DNA from 2 places in the Streptomyces sp. NBC_01460 genome. Region 1 is predicted to be linked to the other one. Evidence: riboswitches for the same ligand, from Rfam matches in the RefSeq annotation. Region 1 holds a riboswitch; the other holds the start of a gene.
What was found. Region 1 has a riboswitch for S-adenosylmethionine ahead of OG488_RS09975 (aminotransferase class V-fold PLP-dependent enzyme). Riboswitches for the same ligand answer to the same signal wherever they lie in the genome.
Positions count from the first base shown of each region.

Region 2: another riboswitch for S-adenosylmethionine. It lies ahead of thrC (threonine synthase); the one in region 1 lies ahead of OG488_RS09975 (aminotransferase class V-fold PLP-dependent enzyme).

Region 1 covers NZ_CP109473.1:2,232,203-2,243,795, reverse strand. Annotated here, with positions in the region: gene qcrC (cytochrome bc1 complex diheme cytochrome c subunit) at 1-297, shown strand, start outside; gene qcrA (cytochrome bc1 complex Rieske iron-sulfur subunit) at 294-1,346, shown strand; gene qcrB (cytochrome bc1 complex cytochrome b subunit) at 1,343-2,968, shown strand; gene trpD (anthranilate phosphoribosyltransferase) at 3,089-4,153, shown strand; SAM riboswitch class IV at 4,238-4,355, shown strand; gene OG488_RS09975 (aminotransferase class V-fold PLP-dependent enzyme) at 4,539-5,915, shown strand; gene OG488_RS09970 (Lrp/AsnC family transcriptional regulator) at 5,992-6,273, opposite strand; gene OG488_RS09965 (rhomboid family intramembrane serine protease) at 6,270-7,019, opposite strand; gene OG488_RS09960 (hypothetical protein) at 7,190-7,432, shown strand; gene OG488_RS09955 (NYN domain-containing protein) at 7,470-8,831, shown strand; gene OG488_RS09950 (C40 family peptidase) at 9,127-10,152, shown strand; gene OG488_RS09945 (C40 family peptidase) at 10,400-11,422, shown strand; gene OG488_RS09940 (hypothetical protein) at 11,439-11,593, shown strand, end outside.
Region 2 covers NZ_CP109473.1:4,674,228-4,685,820, reverse strand. Annotated here, with positions in the region: gene OG488_RS21020 (cold-shock protein) at 314-520, opposite strand; gene OG488_RS21015 (MoaD/ThiS family protein) at 971-1,246, opposite strand; gene thrC (threonine synthase) at 1,275-2,573, opposite strand; SAM riboswitch class I at 2,592-2,719, opposite strand; gene OG488_RS21005 (glucosyl-3-phosphoglycerate synthase) at 2,873-3,823, shown strand; gene OG488_RS21000 (alpha,alpha-trehalose-phosphate synthase (UDP-forming)) at 3,893-5,284, shown strand; gene otsB (trehalose-phosphatase) at 5,271-6,119, opposite strand; gene OG488_RS20990 (DUF3263 domain-containing protein) at 6,193-6,453, opposite strand; gene OG488_RS20985 (ABC transporter substrate-binding protein) at 6,468-7,745, opposite strand; gene OG488_RS20980 (ROK family protein) at 7,934-8,866, shown strand; gene nagA (N-acetylglucosamine-6-phosphate deacetylase) at 8,866-10,020, shown strand; gene OG488_RS20970 (1-phosphofructokinase family hexose kinase) at 10,171-11,103, shown strand; gene OG488_RS20965 (carbohydrate-binding protein) at 11,177-11,593, opposite strand, start outside.

The DNA.
Region 1 (11,593 bases):
AAGTACGCCCCGAGCCTTGAGGGTGTGAGCCCGAAGCACATCTACGAGGCCATGCAGACCGGCCCGCAGAGCATGCCCTCCTTCCCGGACAGCACGATGCCGGAGCAGGAGAAGAAAGACATCATCGCGTACATCAAGACCGTCAACGGTGACGATTCCGAGACCCCCGGCGGGCTCTCGCTCGGTGGCCTGGGCCCCGTCAGTGAAGGTCTCTTCGGCTGGATCTTCGGCCTGGGCGGCCTGGTCGCCATCGCCGTCTGGGTCGCGGCCCACACCGCTAAGGCCAAGAAGTCATGAGTAGCCAACAGATTCCAGAAGAGAACCTGCCGGTTGAGCAGGGGGCCGCGCACGGCGCGGTCGAGGTCGCGAACGATCCGTTCGCGGACCCGGGGCTGCCGGCCCACCGGCCGCGCGTCCAGGACATCGACGAACGGGCCGCGAACCGCTCCGAGCGGGCTGTCGCGTTCATGTTCACGCTGTCGATGCTGGCGACGGTCGGTTTCATCGCCTGTTACGTGATCTTCCCGGTCGACAAGATCGTCTACATCTGGCCGTTCGGTCATGTGAGCGCGCTGAACTTCTCCCTGGGTCTGACCCTGGGGCTGGCGCTGTTCTTCATCGGCGCGGGTGCCGTGCACTGGGCGCGGACCCTGATGTCGGATGTGGAGGTCGCCGACGACCGGCACGCGATCGAGGCGGAGCCCGAGGTCAAGGCCAAGGTGATGGCCGACTTCGCGGCGGGTGCCGCGGAGTCCGCGATCGGGCGGCGCAAGCTGATCCGCAACACGATGTTCGGTGCGCTGGCCCTGGTGCCGCTCTCCGGTGTGGTGCTGCTGCGTGACCTGGGTCCGCTGCCGGAGAAGAAGCTCCGCTCGACCCTGTGGGCCAAGGGCAAGCAGCTGGTGAACATGAACACCATGGAGCCGCTGCGTCCCGAGGACGTCGTGGTCGGTTCGCTGACCTTCGCCATGCCCGAGGGGCTGGAGGAGGACGCGCACGACTTCCAGACGCAGATCGCCAAGGCCGCCCTGATGATCATCCGGATCGAGCCGGACAACATCAAGGACAAGCGCGAGCGTGAGTGGGCCCACGAGGGAATCGTGGCGTTCTCCAAGATCTGCACCCATGTCGGCTGCCCGATCAGCCTGTACGAGCAGCAGACGCATCACGTGCTCTGCCCGTGCCACCAGTCCACCTTCGACCTCTCCGACGGCGCCCGCGTCATCTTCGGTCCGGCCGGTCATCCCCTTCCGCAGCTGCGGATCGGTGTGAACAGCGAGGGCAACCTCGAGGCGCTCGGTGACTTCGAAGAGCCCGTCGGTCCTGCCTTCTGGGAGCGCGGATGAGTACTGCGACGGAAACACAGCGCAAGGCGCCCGCCGGTGAGCGGGTGGCCGACTGGGCGGACGGCCGACTGGGCATCTACGGCCTGGCCAAGGCCAACATGCGCAAGATCTTCCCGGACCATTGGTCCTTCATGCTCGGTGAGATCTGCCTCTACAGCTTCATCATCATCATCCTCACGGGTGTGTACCTGACGCTGTTCTTCCACCCGAGCATGAACGAGGTCGTGTACCACGGCTCGTACGAGCCGATGCAGGGCATCCGGATGTCCGAGGCCTACGCCTCGACGCTGGACATCAGCTTCGACGTCCGCGGTGGTCTGCTCGTCCGGCAGATCCACCACTGGGCAGCGGTGATCTTCCTCGCCGGCATGTTCGTGCACATGTTCCGGGTGTTCTTCACCGGGGCGTACCGCAAGCCGCGTGAGATCAACTGGCTGTTCGGCTTCCTGCTGTTCGTCCTGGGCATGTTCACCGGGTTCACCGGCTACTCGCTCCCGGACGACCTGCTCTCCGGAACCGGCGTGCGCTTCACGCAGGGCGCCATCCTGTCGATGCCGATCGTGGGCACCTACATCTCGATGTTCCTGTTCGGCGGGGAGTTCCCCGGCGGCGACATCATCGCGAGGTTCTACTCGATCCACATCCTGCTGCTGCCGGGCATCATGCTCGGGCTCGTGGTCGGCCACCTCATCCTGGTCTTCTTCCACAAGCACACGCAGTTCGCCGGGCCTGGCAGGACGAACAAGAACGTCGTCGGCATGCCGCTGCTGCCGGTGTACATGGCCAAGGCCGGGGGCTTCTTCTTCCTGGTCTTCGGCTTCATCGCGATCATCGCGGCGATCGCCACGATCAACCCGATCTGGGCGCTCGGCCCCTACCGGCCCGACCAGGTGTCCACGGGCGCCCAGCCGGACTGGTACATGGGATTCGCCGAAGGCTTCGTCCGTGTGATGCCGGGCTGGGAGATCAACCTCTGGGGCCACACGCTGGTCCTGGGCGTGCTGATCCCGCTGGTCCTGTTCGGTGTGATCCTCGCGGCCCTGGCGCTCTACCCCTTCATCGAGTCGTGGATCACCGGGGACAAGCGCGAGCACCACATCCTGGACCGCCCGCGCAACGCTCCGACGCGCACCGGTCTCGGTGTCGCCTGGGTGACGATCTACTTCGTCATGCTGATCGGCGGCGGCAACGACATCTGGGCGACCCACTTCAACCTGTCGCTCAACGCGATCAGCTGGTTCGTGCGGATCGCCTTCTTCGTCGGCCCGGTCGTGGCGTTCGTCGTCACGCGCCGGATCTGCCTCGGCCTCCAGCGCCGCGACAAGGAGAAGGTGCTGCACGGGCGCGAGTCCGGCACCATCAAGCGCCTTCCGCACGGTGAGTTCGTGGAGATCCACGAGCCGCTCAGCCCGGGGCAGCTGCACACGCTCACGGCGCACGAGCAGTACAAGCCGCTCGAGATCGGCCCCACGGTCGACGAGAACGGTGTCGAGCGCAAGCCGTCGGCGGTCCAGAAGCTGCGGGTCCGGCTCAGCAAGAGCTACTACGGCGAGGACAACCAGATCGCCAAGCCCACCGTCGAGGAGTACAAGGAGATCACCGAGGGCCACGGCCACCACTGATCACCAGCTGAACGCCACAGCGGGAGCCCCGTCCATCCGATGGACGGGGCTCTTCGCCGTCCCCGGGGCTGGATAGGGTGGAGGCATTCTTGTACCGGCTGTGGACCCCAGGAGCGGACCATGAACGTTGTGACCCCGGACGGCGGCGACAGCGTGGCGGCCCCTACCTGGCCCGGCGTGCTGACCCCCCTCCTGCGCGGTGAGGACCTGAGCGAGGACGACACGGCCTGGGCCATGGACCGCATCATGAGCGGCGAGGCCTCCGACGTGCAGATCGCCGGCTTCGCGGTCGCGCTGCGCGCCAAGGGGGAGACCGTCGGCGAGGTCACCGGACTCGTCCGCGCCATGTACGAGCACGCCCACACCATCCACGTGCCCGGCCGCACGGTCGACATCGTGGGGACCGGTGGCGACATGGCCAAGACGGTCAACATCTCCACCATGTCCGCGATCGTCGTCGCGGGGACGGGCGCCAAGGTCGTCAAGCACGGCAACCGGGCCTCCTCCTCGGCGAGCGGGGCCTCGGACGTCCTGGAGAAGCTCGGCGTCAACCTCGACCTGACGCCTCAGCGCGTCGTCGCGGTGGCCGAGGAGGCGGGCATCACCTTCTGCTTCGCCGTGAAGTTCCACCCGGCCCTGCGGTACGCCGCGAGGGCCCGCAAGGAGCTCGGCACGCAGACCACCTTCAACATCCTCGGCCCGCTCACCAACCCGGCCCGGGTGCGCTCCCAGGCCATCGGGGTCGCCGACGTGAGGATGGCGCCCATCGTGGCGGGTGTGCTGGCGGCCCGGGGGAATTCGGCGCTGGTCTTCCGGGGCGACGACGGTCTGGACGAGCTGACCACCACGGCGACCTCGCGGGTCTGGATCGTCCGTGACGGTGCCGTCCGCGAGGAGGCCTTCGACCCGCGTGACGTCGGCCTGGACCTGGTCCCCGTCGAGGCCCTGCGCGGCGCGGACGCCTCGTACAACGCGGACGTGGCCCGTCGGCTGCTCGACGGGGAGAGCGGCCCCGTACGCGACGCGGTGCTGCTCAACTCCGCCGCCGCGCTGGTCGCCCTGGACCCGGCGGAGGGCACGCTGAACGAGCAGCTCGCGGCCGGGATCGCGCGGGCCGCGGAGTCGATCGACTCGGGCGCGGCCAAGCGCGCGCTGGAGCGCTGGGTGGCGGCCAGCAACGCCTGAGGGCGCACGGTGTGAGCAAGGGCGCAGTCCGCATCGCGGACTGCGCCCTTGCGCGTCGTCACGGGTATGGCAAGATGCTGCGCAGGTCATGAGTGACAGCGACTACGGCCCCGGCCCGCTGTCCGGCAACCCTCCGTCCGTGGCGGGGTGCCCCGGGTGAAGACCAGGCCGCAGGCAGCGAGGTCTGTGGCAAGCGCGGGCCCCTCGGCATCGTCGGATGCCACCCCTTGGGGTCCTTGGTCCCAGGGAGCCTCTTGTGAGCAAGCGAATGCGATAGGGCGAGACGCCCTCCTCCGCACACCCTTTTCTCTGTTCCCCGTACTGCTGCCGTGTCCTGTCGGACCGCCGGTGCGTGGATTTCGCCTGCCTCTTACGGGAGTTCGCCATGTCTGTCACCACCGCTGCCGTCGACCAGTCGGTTTGTGCCCCGCTGCCGGTTCTGGGTGCCGATGTCACCGTTCCGCTCGTGACGGGCGGAGATGTCACCTACGCCGCCCTCGACTACGCGGCCAGCGCCCCGGCCCTCCAGCGGGTGTGGGACGACGTGGCCGCCTACGCCCCGTACTACGGCAGCGTGCACCGCGGTGCCGGCTACCTCTCGCAGCTCTCCACCGACCTGTTCGAGAGCAGCCGCGTGACCGTGGCGGAGTTCCTCGGCTGCCGCGCCGACGACCAGGTGGTCTTCACCCGCTCCACGACCGACTCCCTCAACCTGCTGGCCGCCGCGCTTCCCGCCGACTGCCAGGTGTTCGTGTTCGAGACCGAGCACCACGCCTCGCTGCTCCCCTGGCGCGACGCCCGGGTGACCTACCTCGACGCTCCGCGCACCCCTGACCAGGCGGTCGCCACGCTGGAGCGGGCGCTGGCCGCCCGTGACCCCCACGGGCCCGCGCTGGTCTGCGTCACGGGCGCCTCCAACGTCACCGGTGAGCTGTGGCCGGTGAGGGAACTGGCCGTCGCCGCCCACGCCCACGGCGCGAGGATCGTGCTCGACGCGGCGCAGCTGGCGCCGCATCACCCGGTGGACATCGCCGCGCTGGACGTCGACTGGGTCGCCTTCTCCGGCCACAAGCTGTACGCGCCCTTCGGCTCGGGCGTGCTCGCCGGCCGGTCCGACTGGCTGGTGGCCGCGGAGCCCTACCTCGCCGGCGGCGGAGCCTCCCGCAAGGTCGCCCGGCGCACCGACGGCGGCGTCGACGTCGAGTGGCACACCACCGCGGCACGGCACGAGGCCGGATCGCCCAACGTCATCGGCGTCTACTCCATCGCCGCGGCCTGCAAGGCCCTGACCGAGGCGGGCTTCGACCGGCTGGTCGCGCGGGAGCAGCAGCTCGTGACCCGGGTCCGCGAGGGCCTGGCCGGTGTCCCCGAGGTCAAGGTGCTCTCGCTGTTCGGCGACGACGCCCCGAGGGTCGGCGTCATCTCCTTCGTGGTCGAGGGATGGAACAGCTCGCACTTCGCCGCGGCGCTCTCCGCCGAGTACGGCATCGGGGTGCGCGACGGACTGTTCTGCGCCCACCCGCTGGTGCGGACCCTGCTGGGCAGCGAGCCGCAGGACCCGGGCGAGTGCGGCGCCCCGGAGGCCGCGCCGGGGGAGAGGTCCCTCAACGCCATCCGGGTGAGCTTCGGCGCGGGCACGCCGGACGAGCACATCGAGCGGTTCGTCGGGGCCGTCCGGGAGCTGGTGAGCAAGGGCGCCCGCTGGACCTACCGCACCGAGGAGGGCCGCTGTGTGCCCGACCGGGGCGCCGCGCAGGTCTGACCGGTCCGGAGACGGCTCCGGCGGGGGACGGAAGGCATGCCTTCCGTCCCCCGCCGGAGCCGTACGCGCAGGAGCCCTAGGCGTCGAGGCCGATGGCGAAGGCCGCCTCGAGGTCGTGCTGCGAGTAGGTGCGGAACGCCACGTGGGTGTCCGTCGCCTCCACGCCCTGGATCTTGCTGATCCGGCCCGGGATGACATCGGCCAGATCGTCGTGCCGGGCCACCCGGACCATGGCGATCAGGTCGTACGTACCGGTGACCGAGAAGACCTCGCTGACGCTGTCCAGCGCGGCGATGGCCTCGGCGATCTCGGGAATCCGGTCCACGCTGGTCTTGATGAGCACGATCGCGGTGATCACGGCTGTCTTTCTCCCTCGGTGGCCGTGGCTGGAGCTTTCACTCTAGTCCCCCGGAACCGGCCCCAGGCGTAGAGGAACCCGGCCCCGAAGCCCGCCACGTGGGCGAGGTAGGCCACGCCCGGCCCGCTGCCCGCGCTCTGCGCCGCCAGCCACTGCAGGACGAACCAGAACACGAGCACGATCCAGGCGGGGAAACGCAGCGGGAGGAAGAAGAGGAAGGGGAAGAGGCTGGTGACCCGGGCCCGGGGGAAGAGGTAGAGGAACGCGCCGAGCACCGCCGAGATGGCCCCCGACGCCCCGACCAGTGTCTGGTCGGAGTCCGCGTGCACCACCGCGTAGGCCGCCAGAGCGACGTAGCCGCACACGAGGTAGAAGAACGTGAACTCGGCGCGGCCCATGCGTTCCTCGGTCATCGCGCCGAACACGTGAAGGAAGAGCAGGTTGCCCAGCAGGTGCAGCCAGCTGCCGTGCACGAAGAGCGCGGTCAGCGGGGTCAGCGCCGCGTGCGCCGAGCCCTCCATGAGCTCGCTGGGGATCACGCCCCACCGCTCGAAGTACCCGGCCTGGGCGGCCAGGAGGGCGTCGGCGCCGCCGCCGACGGGATTGAACCCGGAGAGCGGGCTGATCAGGAACACCGCGCAGCAGAGAGCGACGATCCCGTACGTGACCGGGGCGCCGCCCGCCGCGGCCGCCGCCCCGAGCTCCCGGGCGCGCTCCCGCCAGTGGACTTCCCGCCGATCGATCACGTACAGAGCATGACGCACCCGGCGAGAACGGGACAGACCGCCTCGCCGTGTCGATAGGTATGCGCAAGGCCGTAGGGTTGCGGCAGGACATCCGCAGTTCGACGGCGCACCGCGAGATCGAAGACCTGGGCACGTACGAGACTCGACGAACGACGAAAGAGGACGCAACGATGACGACGGTTCCCCAGCCGACGGACGGGACCCGCTGGCGCTGCACGCTCTGCGGCAACCTCACCCGTTTCGATGTGACGCGCTCCTCGAAGGTCGTCGAGTACGTGCATCTCGACCTGGCCGGGGAGTCGAGTGTCGAGGAGCGCGAGGTGGTCAGTGAGACCATCGAGTCGGTGCGCTGTCGTTGGTGCAACGCCGTGGATCAGATCGAGCTGGTCGACAGGCCTGGTGCCGACTCCTGACGGGGCCGTGCGGACAGACATATTGGGGTGATGGATGGTGGAGCAGCCGACAGGCGGCGCCGGACCGGCCGACGCGGCCGACGGCACCGCGGAGTCGCTCGACCGTCCGCTGCCCGAGGGTGTGCGCCGCAAGGTGGTGGCGCTGGTCTCGGACGCCTTCGGCGGTCTGACCGTCGGCGAACTCCCCGCCCAACTGCGGCAGTACGCCCGCTTCACTCCCACCAGGCGGGCCAAGTTCGCGGGTAACGCGATGGCGGCCGCGCTGGAGAGCGATCCCGCCTTCCGGCGGCGCATCGGCGAGCGGGTCGGCCAGACCCAGCCGGAGCTGGCCGAAGCCCTCACGTCCGGTGCGCCGCCCGCCGCCGCCGATCCGGTCGACGTGGCCGCCGCCGCCTACGTGCTGCGCCCCGCCGGCTGGGCCAAGCTGGTCGCCGCCGCCGGCGAGGAGGTCCAGCGGGCGCACGCCGAGCGGGCGGACGAGGAGACCAGGCGCGAGCTGGAACGGCTGCGCGAGGAGCTCGACCAGGCCCGTGGCCAGACCAGGGCCGACACCGAGCGGCTGCGCTCGGAGCTTGAGTCCTCCCGCAAGGAGGCCGACTCCCTGCACCGCAAGCTGCGCAGCGCGCTCAGCGAGGTGAAGCGGGGCGAGGCCGCCCTGCGCAAGGCCGGGGCCGAGGCCGACGCCGTGCGCGCCGAGGCCGCGGCCCAGGTCTCCGCCGCCGAGAGCGAGTCCCGCCGGCTCAAGGCCCGGCTGGCCGAGGCGGAGGCCTCCGTCGAAGCGGGCCGCAGGGCTGCCAGGGAAGGACGGTCGGTCGAGGACATGCGGCTGCGGCTGCTCCTGGACACCGTGCTCGACGCGGCCCAGGGACTCCGCCGTGAACTGGCCCTGCCCCCCTCGTCGATCCGCCCCGCGGACGGTGTCGAGGCGGTGGAACCCGGCCGGATGTCACCGAAGGACATTGCGGCCAGGGCCCTTTCGGAGACCGATCCGGCGCTCCTGGACCAGCTGCTCGCCCTGCCGCAGGCGCATCTGATCGTCGACGGCTACAACGTCACGAAGACCGGCTATCCGCAGATGCCGCTGGAGAAGCAGCGGCTGCGCCTCCTCGGCGGCCTCTCCGTCCTCGCGGCCCAGACCGGCGCCGAGATGACCTGCGTCTTCGACGGCGCCGAGCTGGCCGTTCCCGTCCTGCTCGCGCCACCGCGCGGCGTCCGCGTGCTGTTCAGCAAGGCGGGGGTGACCGCGGACGAGCTCATCCGTCAACTGGCGCGCGCGGAACCGCCGGGCAGACCCGTCGTGGTGGTCTCCACCGACCGGGAGGTCGCCGACGGGGTGGCGAAGGCGGGGGCGAGGCCGGTCGCGTCCGCCTTGCTCCTGAAGCGCCTTTCGCGCGTCTGAGGCGTCTTGTGAGGCATGGGCGACTTGCCGGAATTTATGGAACGTACCGTCAAGTCCCCACTACACGCAGTGTGATGAAAGTAAAGAAGTGCCTGGTGTGACGAGATTTTCCTCGTGAGGATTTGAACTGATCACAAGATGGTCACTAGGGTCAGGCCTCGAACCTTCGCACGGTTGATTGCCCACCCGGGGTGACAGCGAAGGAACCGCCGAGTCCGTGACGTGCACGGAGCCGGGGTCCGTTCGTGTCCCCCACAGCCCGGTAGGCGGCTCGAGGAAGAAGGAGCTCGCCTTCGTGGCGTCCCACCGTCGTCCCAAGCAGCCGAGCCGCACCCGCGTGACCGTGCTCACCGCGACCGCCGCCGCAGCCGTGGCCCTGACCTCCCAGGCGGCCCACGCCGACCCCAAGCCGACCAAGAGCGAGGTCAAGGCGAAGGTCGACAAGCTCTACCACGAGGCCGAGGAAGCCACCGAGAAGGCGAACGGCGCCAAGGAGCAGCAGGACAAGCTCAAGAAGCAGGCCGACGCGCTCCAGGACAAGGTCGCCCGCGGACAGGACGAGCTCAACGCCCTGCGCGGCGAGCTCGGTTCGCTGGCCACGGCGCAGTACCGCTCCGGCGGTCTCGACCCGTCGGTCCAGCTGCTGCTCTCCTCGGACCCGGACAGCTTCCTCGACCAGGCCTCCGCGCTCGACCAGCTGACGGCCAAGCAGGCCGAGTCGCTGCAGAAGATCCAGGCGAAGCAGCGGACCCTCGCGCAGGAGCGCAAGGAGGCGCAGGCCAAGCTCAGCGACCTCGCCGACGTCCGCAAGACGCTGAACGAGAACAAGCAGAAGTATCAGGGCAAGCTCGCCGACGCCCAGAAGCTGCTGAACACCCTCACCGCGGCCGAGCGCGCCAAGATGGCGGAGCAGGAGCAGCGCGCCAGCCGCGCCGCCGGTGACCGGGTGGAGCTCGGCAACGAGGTCCCCGCGTCCGCACGCGGCGCCGCGGCCCTCCAGGCTGCCTCCACGCAGCAGGGCAAGCCCTACGTCTCCGGCGGCACCGGCCCCAACTCGTTCGACTGCTCGGGTCTGACCCAGTGGGCGTACGCCCAGGCCGGCGTCCAGCTCACCCGCACCACGTACACCCAGATCAACGACGGTCCCCGCATCGGCCGCAGCGCCCTGAAGCCGGGCGACCTGGTCTTCTTCAACAACACCTCGCACGTGGGTCTGTACGCGGGGAACAACCAGATCCTGCACGCCCCGAAGCCCGGCGCCGTGGTCCGCTACGAGTCGATGGACTACATGGGCACCTTCCAGTTCGGCGTGCGCCCCTGACGCCCGAACGGGCGAATCACGGCACCCCGCGACGACACCCCGCCCCGCCGGAGACCACAGGTCACCGGCGGGGCGCCGTCGTTTCCGGCGTTGTTCGCCTCCCTCCGCCTCCGGCGTGGCCTTTGGCCGGGGTGTAGCCGTCCGGTTACTGTCTGCGCTGCCGCGCAGCTCCCGGTCGTCGGTCCGCCCGCCCCGGGCGGCAGGGGCTGCGCACGTCTGCGTACAGCGGAAGGGAGTGCGGCTTCCTGTGGTGTCGCATCGCCGCCCCACCCGGCCCGGCCTCAACCGTGGCGTCCGGGCCACCGTCCTGTCCGCCGCCGCGGCCACCGCGGCGGCCACCCTCAACGCCGCGCCCGCGAGCGCCGTGCCGGAGGACACCCACGAGACGGCGAAGGCAGCGGTCGACCGGCTGTACGGGGAGGCCGAGCGCGCCACCGAGCGGTTCAACGCCGCCCGGGAGAGCCTCGGCCGGCAGCGCGAACGGATCGCCGCGGCGCAGGACTCGGCGGCCCGGACGCAGGAGGGCATCAACCGGATGCGGGCGTCCCTCGGCTCGATGGCGGGCGCGCAGTACCGCTCCGGGGGCATCGACCCCTCGGTCGCGCTGCTGCTCTCCTCGGACCCGGACAGCTTCCTGGACCGGGCCGCCGCCCTGGACCGGGTGGGCGAGCGCCGTGCCGTGACGCTGGGCAAGCTCCACCGGGCCCAGCGCAGGATCGCCCAGATCCACGCCGAGGCCGCCGGAGCCCTGGCCGCCATGGAACGCGACCGGGCCTCCGTGGCACGCCACAAGCGCGCTGTGGAGGGCAAGCTGGCCCGGGCCCGCCACCTGCTGCACTCGCTGCCCGCCACCGACCGCGCTTCCCTGGGCCGTGCGTCGCGCTCAGGGCCGGACACGGCGCTCGGCGCCGAGGCTCCCGGCTCCGCGCGCGGTCTGGCGGCGCTCATGGCGGCCCGGGGGGCCCTCGGCCGCCCGTACGTGTGGGGCGCCAACGGGCCCTCGGGGTTCGACTGCTCCGGCCTCATGCAGTGGGCGTACGCACAGGCCGGGGTCGGTCTGCCCAGGACCTCGCAGGCACAGCGGTACGCGGGCCGCATGGTGCCGCTCTCGCAGGCGAGGCCCGGAGACCTGGTCGCCTACCGCGCGGACGCCAGCCACATCGGGATGTACGCCGGGAACGGCCAGGTCATCCACGCCCCCTACCCCGGCGCCCCGGTGCGCTACGACCCCGTCGGCATGATGCCCGTCTCCTCGGTCACGCGCGTCTGACCGTACGATCGGCTGGATGGCTGTTCGGACGCAGGACGCGCGGCGGGAGCGCACCCGCAGGCGGAGCACGGCGGGTGCCGTGCTCGCCGCCCTGCTGCTCGCGCCCGCCTGCTCCGGCCCCCGGGACACCGCCACCGGGATCACCGCCCAGGAGGTCCGGGCCACCCTGGA
Region 2 (11,593 bases), 2.4 Mb from region 1:
ACAGGGGTGGATTTCTCCGGACCGAGAGGCGCCCGCGACGGACGGCCAGCGTGCTCAGTGGTTCCTTGCCCCACTGGGCCTGCGGGCCTCACCGGCCCGGTCCAAGTTTCTGTCACTCTCACCTGGAGAGTGCTAACGCCAATGATTAGCACTCGACCCCTGCGAGTGCAAGCGTCGTCCTCGGGATGTGGACAACCACCGGGGGCGAACAGAGGAGCGACAGGGCAGGCCGGGGACGCACGAGAGGCCCGCACCCCGGTGGGGGTACGGACCTCTCGCGCGTGAGTAGTGTCGTTGGCCGACCGCGCCGAGCTCAGCCGACGGCGAGCTTGACCATGTCCGCCTGCGGCCCCTTCTGGCCCTGCGAGATCTCGAATTCAACTCGCTGACCCTCTTCGAGGGTGCGGTACCCGTCCATCTGGATCGCGCTGTAGTGGACGAAAACATCCGCACCACCGTCGACCGCGATGAAGCCGTACCCCTTCTCCGCGTTGAACCACTTGACGGTGCCCTGAGCCATGCCTAACTCCCCTATTACTGGCCCTTGCACGAGCACCGCACTTCGCGGGCCCGGGTCAGAACTCACCCTCCGACAGGAGAGGGTGGCGTGCGCCGGAACGCGTCGACCGCGGCCGAATGTATCTGCCCAACTGCCCTCTGCAACAGGTCAATCGGACGAGAATTCTGGGCGCACGCGAGCGCACGGATAGGCGGAATTCATGGGATTCCAGGGCAAGTCGGGCCTGACAAAGGCCACTTATGCCTCAAGGGGTTCACGTACTTTGGCTACTTCTTGTCGCGGCCAGGCGCATTCTCATATGCGGGCGGCGCGGGTAGCTGCGGGGACTTCCCCAACTGTACCGCGCTCAACCATGCAGAATGCCCCCCTCCGCTTCTCTCGCGGAGGGGGGCATTCTGCTCACTCTGTGGAACCGGGCGGCCGAGCCGGCCCGTATCGCGCCTGCGGCGGTCAGCCTCCGGCGACGGCCGGGATGATGGAGACGCCGGCGCCGTCCGGGGTGGCCGCGTCCAGACCGCCCTCGAAGCGCACGTCGTCGTCGTTGACGTACACGTTGACGAAGCGGCGCAGCTTGCCCTGGTCGTCGAGGACACGGGCGCCGATGCCCGGGTGGTTCTGCTCCAGGGACGCGATGACCTCGGAGAGGATCGCGCCCTCCGCCGAGACCTCGGCCTGACCGTCCGTGTAGGTGCGGAGGATGGTGGGGATACGGACCTTGACGCTCATGTGGGTGCCTTCCTTCGGTCTCGGGTGGTCAGTTGGCGGCGGCGAGGCCCGCGTCGCGGAACGCGTCCAGGCTGGGCCGGATCGTCGCCGACAGGCCGGTCGTGGGGGCGACCGCGTCGAGCGTCTTGAGGCCGTCACCGGTGTTCAGGACCACGGTTGTCAGCGTCGGGTCGAGCAGGCCGGCGTCGATCAGCTTCTTCGTGACGCCGACGGTCACACCGCCCGCGGTCTCCGCGAAGATGCCCTCGGTCCGGGCCAGCAGCTTGATCGCGTCGACGACCTGCTCGTCATTGACGTCCTCCACGGCACCGCCGGTGCGCCGGGCGATGTCCAGGACGTACGGGCCGTCGGCCGGGTTGCCGATCGCCAGGGACTTGGCGATGGTGTTCGGCTTCTGGGGCCGCACGACGTCGTGGCCGGCCTTGAAGGCGGTGGAGACCGGGGAGCAGCCCTCGGCCTGGGCACCGAAGATCTTGTACGGCTTGTCCTCGACGAGGCCGAGCTTGATCAGCTCCTGCAGACCCTTGTCGATCTTCGTGAGCTGCGAGCCGGACGCGATCGGGATGACGAGCTGGTCGGGCAGCTCCCAGCCGAGCTGCTCACAGATCTCGTACGCCAGGGTCTTGGAGCCCTCGCCGTAGTACGGCCGGAGGTTGACGTTGACGAAGCCCCAGCCCTCGCCGAGCGGGTCGCCGATGAGCTCCGAGCAGAAGCGGTTGACGTCGTCGTAATTGCCCTCGATGCCGACCAGCTCGCCGCCGTACACCGCGGCCATGACGACCTTGCCCTGCTCCAGGTCGTGCGGGATGAACACGCAGGAGCGGAAGCCGGCGCGAGCGGCGGCGGCACCCACCGCGCCGGCGAGGTTGCCGGTGGAGGAGCAGGAGAGTGTGGTGAATCCGAAGGCGCGGGCGGCCTCGACGGCGATGGCGACGACACGGTCCTTGAAGGAGTGCGTCGGGTTGCCGGAGTCGTCCTTGACGTACAGGCCGCCGGTCACACCCAGCTCGCGGGCGAGGTTGTCGGCCTTGACCAGCTTCGTGAAGCCGGGGTTGATGTTGGGCTTGTCCGCGACGTCGGAGGGGACCGGCAGCAGCGGCGCGTAGCGCCAGATGTTGTTCGGACCCTCGGCGATTCGCTTCTTCAGCTCTTCGGGGGAGCCGCTCGGCAGGTCGTACGCCACTTCGAGCGGCCCGAAACAGGACGCACAGGCGAAAATGGGTCCGAGCTCGAAACGCTCGCCGCACTCGCGGCAGGAAAGCGCCGCGGCGGGACCGAGGTCCACGGCGGAAGAATTGGTGTTCGCTGCAACTGTCTGCACGGCCATGATGGCGGAGGCCCTTTCTCCTCATCTTCCTTGCGACGTATTTCGCCACAAGACGGAATTGGCACCTTCCCCACCGTGACCTCGCGGTCGGCAGGAGGGTTGCCGGGACTTCAACGGGCCGTTCCCTCAGTCCCTCTGGATGAGCGCTATGGCACCGGACCATGGATCCGGGCGTTTATTCGCGGACCGACCCCGACATGCGAGGGTCATCCGCGTTGTTCAAGACTGTAACCGAAGCACCGGACGGTTGAGATAGACGTCCGAACCGCGAGATGGATCACATACAGGGAGTATCGACCGTGCTGGAAGAGGTGGAACGCTGGCTGACCAGGCGTTCCTGGTCGGCTGCCGACCGCCCGCTGGACCGCCTCACGGCAGCGCGGGCGACGGATCCGCACCGCGCGCGGGTGAGCGTCGTCCTGCCCGCGCTGGACGAGGAGGCGACGGTCGGGGCGATCGTCGCGGAGATCCGGCGCGAGCTGATGGAGAAGGTCCCGCTCGTCGACGAGCTGGTGGTGATCGACTCCGGATCCACCGACGCCACCGCCGAGGAGGCGCGCCGGGCCGGCGCCCGGGTCGTGCACCGCGACGCGATCCTCCCCCGGATCCCCGCCCTGCCGGGCAAGGGCGAGGTCCTGTGGCGCTCGCTGCTGGTGACCAGCGGCGAGATCGTCTGCTTCGTCGACGCGGACCTGAAGGACTTCTCCGCGGACTTCGTCTCCGGCATCGTCGGACCGCTGCTGACCGACCCCTCGGTGCACTTCGTCAAGGCCATGTACGACCGCCCGCTCGGCGACGCGGCAGGACAGGGCGGCCGGGTGACCGAGCTGGTGGCCCGCCCGCTGCTCAATCTGCACTGGCCGCGGCTGGCCGGCTTCGTCCAGCCGCTGGGCGGCGAGTACGCGGTGCGGCGCTCCCTGCTGGAGCGGCTCCCCTTCCCCGTCGGTTACGGAGTGGAGCTCGCCCTGCTCGTCGACGCGCTGCACACGGTCGGCCTGGACGCGCTGGCGCAGGTCGACGTCGGTGTCCGCAGGCACCGCCACCAGGACGGCCAGGCCCTCGGCCGGATGTCGGCCGCGATCTACCGCACGGCGCAGCTGCGGCTCTCCCGGGGACCGCTCGTACGGCCCGAGCTCGTCCAGTTCGAGCGAGGACCCGGCGGTTTCGTCCCGCGCACCCACGCGGTGGACACCGAGGAGCGGCCGCCGATGCGGGACATCGCGGAGTACGCCTCCCGGGACGCGGCGTGACGCTTCTCCCGCCCGGCTCCACACCCGCTTCACGTTTGGCGGCTTCCCGAACGGGCTAGGTTCGGGTACATGGTCTCCGAGCACGCTGCCCAGGTCCTCGTCGCGTCCAATCGCGGCCCGGTGTCGTACGCACGGCGGGAGGACGGCACGCTCGACTCGAAACGGGGCGGGGGCGGGCTGGTCTCCGGCCTCAGCGCCGTCGACGACAAGCTGTGGGTGTGCGCCGCCCTCAGCGACGGCGACCGCGAGGCGGTGCGGCGCGGGGTGTCCGAGCCCGGCGTCCGGATGCTCGACATCGACGCGGAGGTCCACGCGGACGCGTACAACGGCATCGCGAACTCGGTGCTCTGGTTCGTCCACCACATGATCTACCAGACGCCGGTGGAGCCCGTCTTCGACGCGGAGTTCCGCCGCCAGTGGGCCTCCTACGAGGCGTACAACCGGGCCTTCGCCGAGGCGCTCGCCGAGGAGGCGGCCGAGGGCGCCGCCGTCCTCGTGCAGGACTACCACCTCTCGCTGGTCCCCGGCATCCTGCGCGAGCTCCGCCCCGACCTGCGGATCGGCCACTTCTCGCACACCCCCTGGGCGCCCGTCGACTACTTCCGGCTGCTTCCCGACGACATCGGCGAGCAGCTGCTCAAGGGCATCCTGGGTGCCGACCGCGCCGCGTTCCTGACCCGCCGCTGGGCCGACGCCTTCATCAGCTGCTGCACGGAGATCCTCGGCGGCACCGGCCACACCCGGATCGGGGTGCACGGACTGGGCGCCGACGCGGACTTCCTGCGCCGCCGCTCCCGCGAGGACGACGTGGACGAGCGCATGGAGATCCTCCGGGGCCAGGTGGGCGCGGACCGGCGCACGATCGTGCGGGTGGACCGCACCGAGCTCTCCAAGAACATCGTCCGCGGTCTGCACGCCTACCGGGCCCTCCTGGAGGAGCGCCCCGAGTGGCGCGAGCGCGTGGTGCACGTCGCCTTCGCCTACCCCTCACGGCAGGACCTCTCGGTCTACCGCGACTACACGGCCGAGGTCCAGCGGGTCGCCGACAGCATCAACGCGGAGTACGGCACGAAGGGCTGGACCCCGGTCCTGCTCCACGTCGACGACGACTTCGCCCGCTCCCTGGCGGCGTACCGGCTGGCGGACGTGGCGCTGGTCAACCCGATCCGCGACGGCATGAACCTGGTCGCCAAGGAGGTCCCGGTCGTCTCCGACCACGGCGTCGCGCTCGTGCTGTCCCGCGAGGCGGGGGCCTACGAGGAGCTGGGCGAGGACGCGATCGTGGTCAACCCGTACGACGTGTCGGCCACGGCGGCGGCGCTGCACGAGGCGCTGACGATGGACGCCGACGAGCGGGGCGCCCGCACGAAGCGCCTGGCCGCCGCCGCGACGGCGCTCCCGCCGCAGCAGTGGTTCCTGGACCAGCTGGACGCGCTGCGGGACGCCCCTAGCCCTGGGTGAGGTGCTGGGCGAGGGAGTGGAGCAGGTCCGCCACCGCTGCCGGGCCCGGGAGCACCAGGTCGGCGCGCTCGGCGAGTTCGGGGACCTCGGTGCCGCTGCAGACGAGCAGGCCCGCGACGCCCTCGGTGCGGAGCTTCTCGACGGCGGCGTACGCGGCGAGGTCGCCGAGGTCGTCACCGGCGTACAGCACCGCCTCGGCGCCGACCTCCTTCACGTAGCCCTCCAGCGCCACGCCCTTGTCCATGCCGGACGGGCGCAGCTCCAGGACCAGCCGACCCGGTTCGACGATCAGGCCGTGGCGCGCGGCGAGGCCGGCCAGCGGGGCGCGCAGGGCCTCGAAGGCGGCCTGCGGGTCGGCGGCGCGGCGGGTGTGCACGGCGACCGCGCGGCCCTTCTCCTCGATCCAGGTGCCGCTGTCGGCGCCCGCCTCCGCCAGCACGGCGGGGAGCTCCGCCCGGACGGCTTCGACGCCGGGGTCCTGGGCGGGGGCGTGGGCGGACCCGGTGGCGGCGTCCCAGCGTTCGGCGCCGTAGTGCCCGAGGACGACGAGGCGGTCCAGGCCACGCGCCCCGGCGAAGCCGCCGTACCGCACGGCGGTGTAGGCCGGCCGGCCGGTGATCACGGCGACCGCGGCGACCCGGGGGGCGAGCGCGGAGAGGGCCGGAACCACCCGGGGGTCGGCGCGCGACTGCTCCGGGTCCGGGACGATGTCGGCGAGCGTGCCGTCGAAGTCCAGCGCGACCACCGCGCGGCCGGGGCGGGCGAGGAGTGCGGCGAGGCCTTCGCGGCCGGCCTGGGTGGACGGGGACGGGAGGGGGTGTGCCGGGTTGCCCATGCGGGTGAGCGTAGCGGGCGGGCCGCCCGGCCGCGCGGCTTCCCGCCCCGGGGCACCGGCCCCGGACAGGGCCTCAGCGGCGGCCGCGCCTCGCTTCGCGGACCCGGCGCAGGCGGTTGACCGTGACCGGGTCCTCCTCCAGCGCGCGGCGGTCGTCCAGGAGTGCGTTGAGCAGCTGGTAGTAGCGGACCGGTGAGATGCCCAGCTCCTCCCGGATCGCCCGCTCCTTGGCGCCGGGGCCCGCCCAGGAGCGCCGCTCCAGGGCCAGGACCGCACGGTCCTGGCCGGAGAGCGGGGCGGTGGGGTCAGCGGGGTCGGGCGGGCCGGCGGTCATGCCGACCAACCTACCTACTCCGCGCTCTCCGCCTGCCGGGCCTTGGCCGCGATCTCCACGAGCACGCCCTCCGGGTTGCCGCCGGGCTCGACCGCGGAGCCGATCCTCTCCTTGACCGTCTCGCTGACCTGCGCCCACGACGTCTTGCCGAAGGGGGGCAGCTGCGAGTTCGGCAGCGCCGTCAGGAACGCGTGGAGCGACTTGTGCTTGCTGTCGGCCTCCATCGCGGCGGACGCGCTGCTGGTCACGGGGAGCAGGTCGTACTGGTCGGCGAAGGCCGTCACGTTGTCGTCCTTGTAGGCGAAGTCGAGGAACTTGCCTATCTGCGTCCGGTGGCCGTTCTGCTTGAAGCCCATCATCCAGTCGGCCACGCCCATGGAGCCCTTGGTCGGCCCGTCCACCCCGGGCAGCGGGACCATGCCGACGTCGACGCCGTTCTTCTCGGCCTCCTGCATCAGGGTCGGGTGGCCGTTGAGCATGCCGACCTCACCCTTGGTGAACGCGTCGAAGGCCTTCGCCCGGTCGAGCTTCGCGGGGGCGACTGGGCCGGTGAGGCCCTTGCCGACGAGGTTGTTCGTCAGCCAGCGGAAGGTCGCGATGTTGGCCGGGGAGTCGATGTCGTAGTTGCCGACCTCGTCCGTGTAGCCGCCGCCCCCGCTGAGCAGCCACATCAGGGTCTCGGCCTGGGACTCCTCCTGGCCGAGCGGCAGGGCGAAGGGGTACGTGACGCCGCGCTGCTTCAGCGTGGTGGCGTCGGCCTGGATGTCGTCCCAGGTCTGCGGGGCGCCGAGGCCCGCCTTGGCGAAGAGGTCCTTGTTGTAGAAGAGGAGCCGGGTGCTGGCCACGAACGGCAGGCCGTACAGGTTGCCGTCGACCTGGCCCGCGTCGGTGAGCGAGGGAAGGAAGTTGGACCCGGTGCGGATGGCTATCATCTCGTCGGCCGTGTAGAGCTTGCCCGCCTCGGCGTAGTCGGCGTACGCCCCGATCTGCGCGATGTCGGGGGCCTTTCCGGCCTTCACCATCTCGGCGACCTTGCGGTCGACGTCCTTCCAGGAGTAGACGCTGACCTCGACCTTGATGCCGGGGTTGTCCTCCTCGAACTTCCCGGCGACGTCGTCCCAGTACTTCTGGGAGCTGTTCTCCGCACCGGTGCCGTAGTCGGCCGCGACCATCCGCAGGGTGACGTCGCCGGAACCGGTGTCCGAACCACACCCCGACAACGCCGCCGTCATACCGAGTGCGGCCACCGCCGCGGTCAGACCCACAAAGCGCCGCTGCACAGCCCTGTCCATCCCTACATTGTCCGACGTGGATGTCATCGCTCCGGCGATGAACCCGCGATCCTGCCTCACGTCCGCACGGAGGTCTACACCACCGGTGTATCGATTCGGCAATCTAGCAGGGCCGTTTTGTATGGGTGCTCAACAAACCTCGATAGTGGACTAGACCTTTTAGGGGTCGACGGGCGAAACTGTCTTCCGTGAGACACGTCATCGCCCTCGATGTGGGCGGCACAGGAATGAAGGCCGCTCTGGTCGGGGCCGACGGCACCCTGCTCCACGAGGCGCGCCGGGCCACCGGCAGGGACCGCGGCGCCGAGGCAGTCGTGGAGACGATCCTGGGCTTCGCCGCGGATCTGTACGCCTACGGCGAGGAGCACCTCGGCGAAGGCGCCGTGGCCGCCGGGGTCGCCGTGCCCGGCATCATCGACGCGGAACGCGGGATCGCCGTCTACGCCGCCAACCTGGGCTGGCGCGACGTGCCCCTGCGGAAGCTGCTCGGCGAACGGCTCGGCGGCATCCCCGTCGCGCTCGGCCACGACGTCAGGACCGGCGGCCTCGCCGAGGGACGGATCGGGGCCGGCCGGGGCGCGGACCGCTTCCTGTTCGTGCCCCTGGGCACCGGGATCGCCGGCGCCATAGGCATCGCGGGCACCATCGAGGCGGGCGCCCACGGCTACGCGGGCGAGATCGGCCACGTCGTGGTCCGGCCGGACGGCCCGGACTGCGGCTGCGGGCAGCGCGGCTGCCTGGAGACCCTCGCCTCGGCCTCCGCCGTCTCCCGGGCCTGGGCCACCGCGTCCGGCGACCCCGATGCGGACGCCGCGGACTGCGCGAAGGCCGTCGCCTCCGGCGACCCGGCCGCCCTGCGCGTCTGGGCGGACGCCGTCGACGCGCTCGCCGCGGGCCTGGTCACCGCCCTCACTCTGCTGGACCCCCGCACGCTCATCATCGGTGGCGGTCTTGCCGAGGCAGGGGAAACCTTGTTCACACCACTGCGTGCGGCTGTCGAGGAACGGGTCACGTTCCAGAAGCTGCCTCACATCGTCCCGGCGGCCCTCGGGGACACCGCCGGATGCCTGGGCGCAGGGCTGCTCGCCTGGGATCTACTCTCCACGGAGGTATCCGCCTGATGGCCGGACGCGCAGACAGCACGGTTCTCGCAGGTGCCCGGGTGGTGCTTCCCACCGGGACCGTCGAGAACGGCCGGGTGATCGTCGAGGGCACCCGGATCGCCGGCAGCACGCCGGAGGGCGCCCGGACCGTCGACCTCTCGGGCCACTGGGTGGTCCCCGGATTCGTGGACATGCACAACCACGGCGGCGGCGGCGCGTCCTTCGCCACCGGCACCGCCGAGGACGTCCTGGCCGGAGTACGGACGCACCGCGAGCACGGCACGACGACCGTCGTCGCCTCCACCGTCACCGGCGAGATGGACTTCCTGGCCCGACAGGCGGGGATCCTCTCCGAGCTGGTCGAACAGGGCGAGCTCGCCGGGATCCACTTCGAGGGCCCCTTCATCTCCCCGTGCCGCAAGGGCGCCCACAGCGAGGGGCTGCTCCGCGACCCCGACCCCGCCGAGGTCCGCAAGCTCCTCGACGCGGCGCGCGGCAGCGCCAGGATGGTCACCCTCGCCACCGAACTCCCGGGCGGCATCGAGTCCGTACGGCTGCTCGCCGAGCACGGAGTGATCGCCGCCGTCGGCCACACGGATGCGACGTACGAGCAGACCGTCGAGGCGATCGACGCGGGCGCCACCGTCGCCACGCACCTCTTCAACGCGATGCCCGCCCTCGGCCACCGCGCCCCGGGCCCCATCGCGGCGCTCCTGGAGGACGAGCGCGTCACCGTCGAGCTGATCAACGACGGCACGCACCTGCACCACGCCGCCCTGGAACTCGCCTACCACCACGCGGGCGCCGACCGGGTCGCGCTGATCACCGACGCCATGGACGCGGCCGGTGCCGGCGACGGCCACTACGAGCTCGGACCGCTCGCGGTCGAGGTCAAGGACGGCGTCGCGCGTCTGGTCGAGGGCGGCTCGATCGCGGGCTCCACCCTCACCCTGGACACCGCGTTCCGCAGGTCCGTGACGATCGACAGGATCCCCGTCGACGACGTCGTCCGGTCCATCTCCGCCAACCCGGCCCGGCTCCTCGGCCTGTACGACAGGGTCGGCTCGCTCGACCCGGGCAAGGACGCCGACCTGGTGGTCCTCGACGCGGACTTCGGGCTCAAGGGCGTCATGCGCCGGGGCGAGTGGATCGTGAAGCCCGCCGCCGTCTGACGGGCAGCCGGCGAGAGAACACGTAACGAAGAGACGGCGGTTGTCCCGGGCATCTGGGACGGCCGCCGCCTCTTTGGCATGATCACCAGGGGCCGCGCCGCAGGGAGACGGCGCGGGAGCGGACCACTAAGGAACCGGGGGCCGGTACAGGTGATACTGACCGTCACGCTGAACACGGCACTCGACCTGACCTATGCCGTCCCCGCACTGGTCCCGCACCGCAGCCACCGCGTCCACGACGTGACCGAACGCCCCGGCGGCAAGGGCGTCAACGTGGCCAGGGTGCTCGCCGCGCTCGGCCACGACACCGTGGTCACCGGCTTCGCCGGCGGCGCCACCGGGGCCGTCGTGCGCGAACTCCTCGGCTCGCTCCCCCACCGCCCCACGGACGCCCTGGTGACCGTCGCGGGGAACACCCGCCGCACCCTCGCGGTCGTCGACCGCTCCACCGGCGACACCACCCAGCTCAACGAGCCGGGCCCGCACATAGGCGCGGACGAATGGGCGGCCTTCCTCGGGACCTTCGGGGAACTGCTCCCCGGCGCCTCGGCGGTCGCCCTCTGCGGCAGCCTGCCGCCCGGCATCCACGTCGGCGCGTACGCGGAGCTGGTCCGCCTCGCCCGCTCGGCCGGCGTACCCGTACTCCTGGACACCGACGGCGAGCCCCTGCGCCGTGGCATCGCCGCCCGCCCCGACCTCGTCAAGCCGAACGCCGACGAACTCGCCCGGCTCACCGGCGCCCGCGAACCCCTGCGCGCCACCCGCGACGCCCGACGCCGGGGCGCGCGCAGCGTCGTCGCCTCGCTCGGCGCCGACGGGCTCCTCGCCGTCACCCCGGACGGCACCTGGAAGGCCGCGCCGCCCTCTCCCGTGCGGGGCAACCCGACGGGCGCCGGGGACTCCGCGGTGGCCGGGCTGCTCTCCGCCCTGGCCGAGGGCCTGGACTGGCGGGACCGGCTGGCGCGCGCGGTGGCCCTGTCGACGGCGACCGTGCTGGCGCCCGCCGCCGGGGAGTTCGACCGCGCGGCCTACGAGGACCTGCTGGGGCGCGTCACCGTCGAGGAGCACGCACCAGCCGCCTGACCGGCCCGGACAACACCGCGTCCCGGCTCGCTGGGCGATGACCGGGACGACGGTGGAGCTGGATTCCTGCGGGCTAGTCCTTGACGTGACCCGACTTCAGCGACAGCTGGTCGAGGTTGGCGTCGCACGAGTCGCCCTCGTTGCACGAGAGCATCAGCGTGTTCGACCCCTTCTCGAGCTGGACGTACGCGAACGTCCTGGTCCAGCCCTTCTCCAGATCACCCTCCGCGGCGTGCGCAAAGTTCGTCATGTTGATGGACCGGGGCGCCTCGGCGTTGACGGTCAGGGACGTCTTGGCGTCCCTGCCCGGCACGCCGTACGTCACGAACAGCGTGTACGCGCCGCTGCGGGGCACGTCGACCGTCCAGGTCGCCGACCGGCCGACCTCGTTGAGGCTGATGTACTGGCCGTTGGCGCTCTTGGCGCCCTTGACCGTGTTGTCCAGCGAGGCCGTACCGCCGAGCGTCAGCGTCGCCGCGTCCTGCTCGGG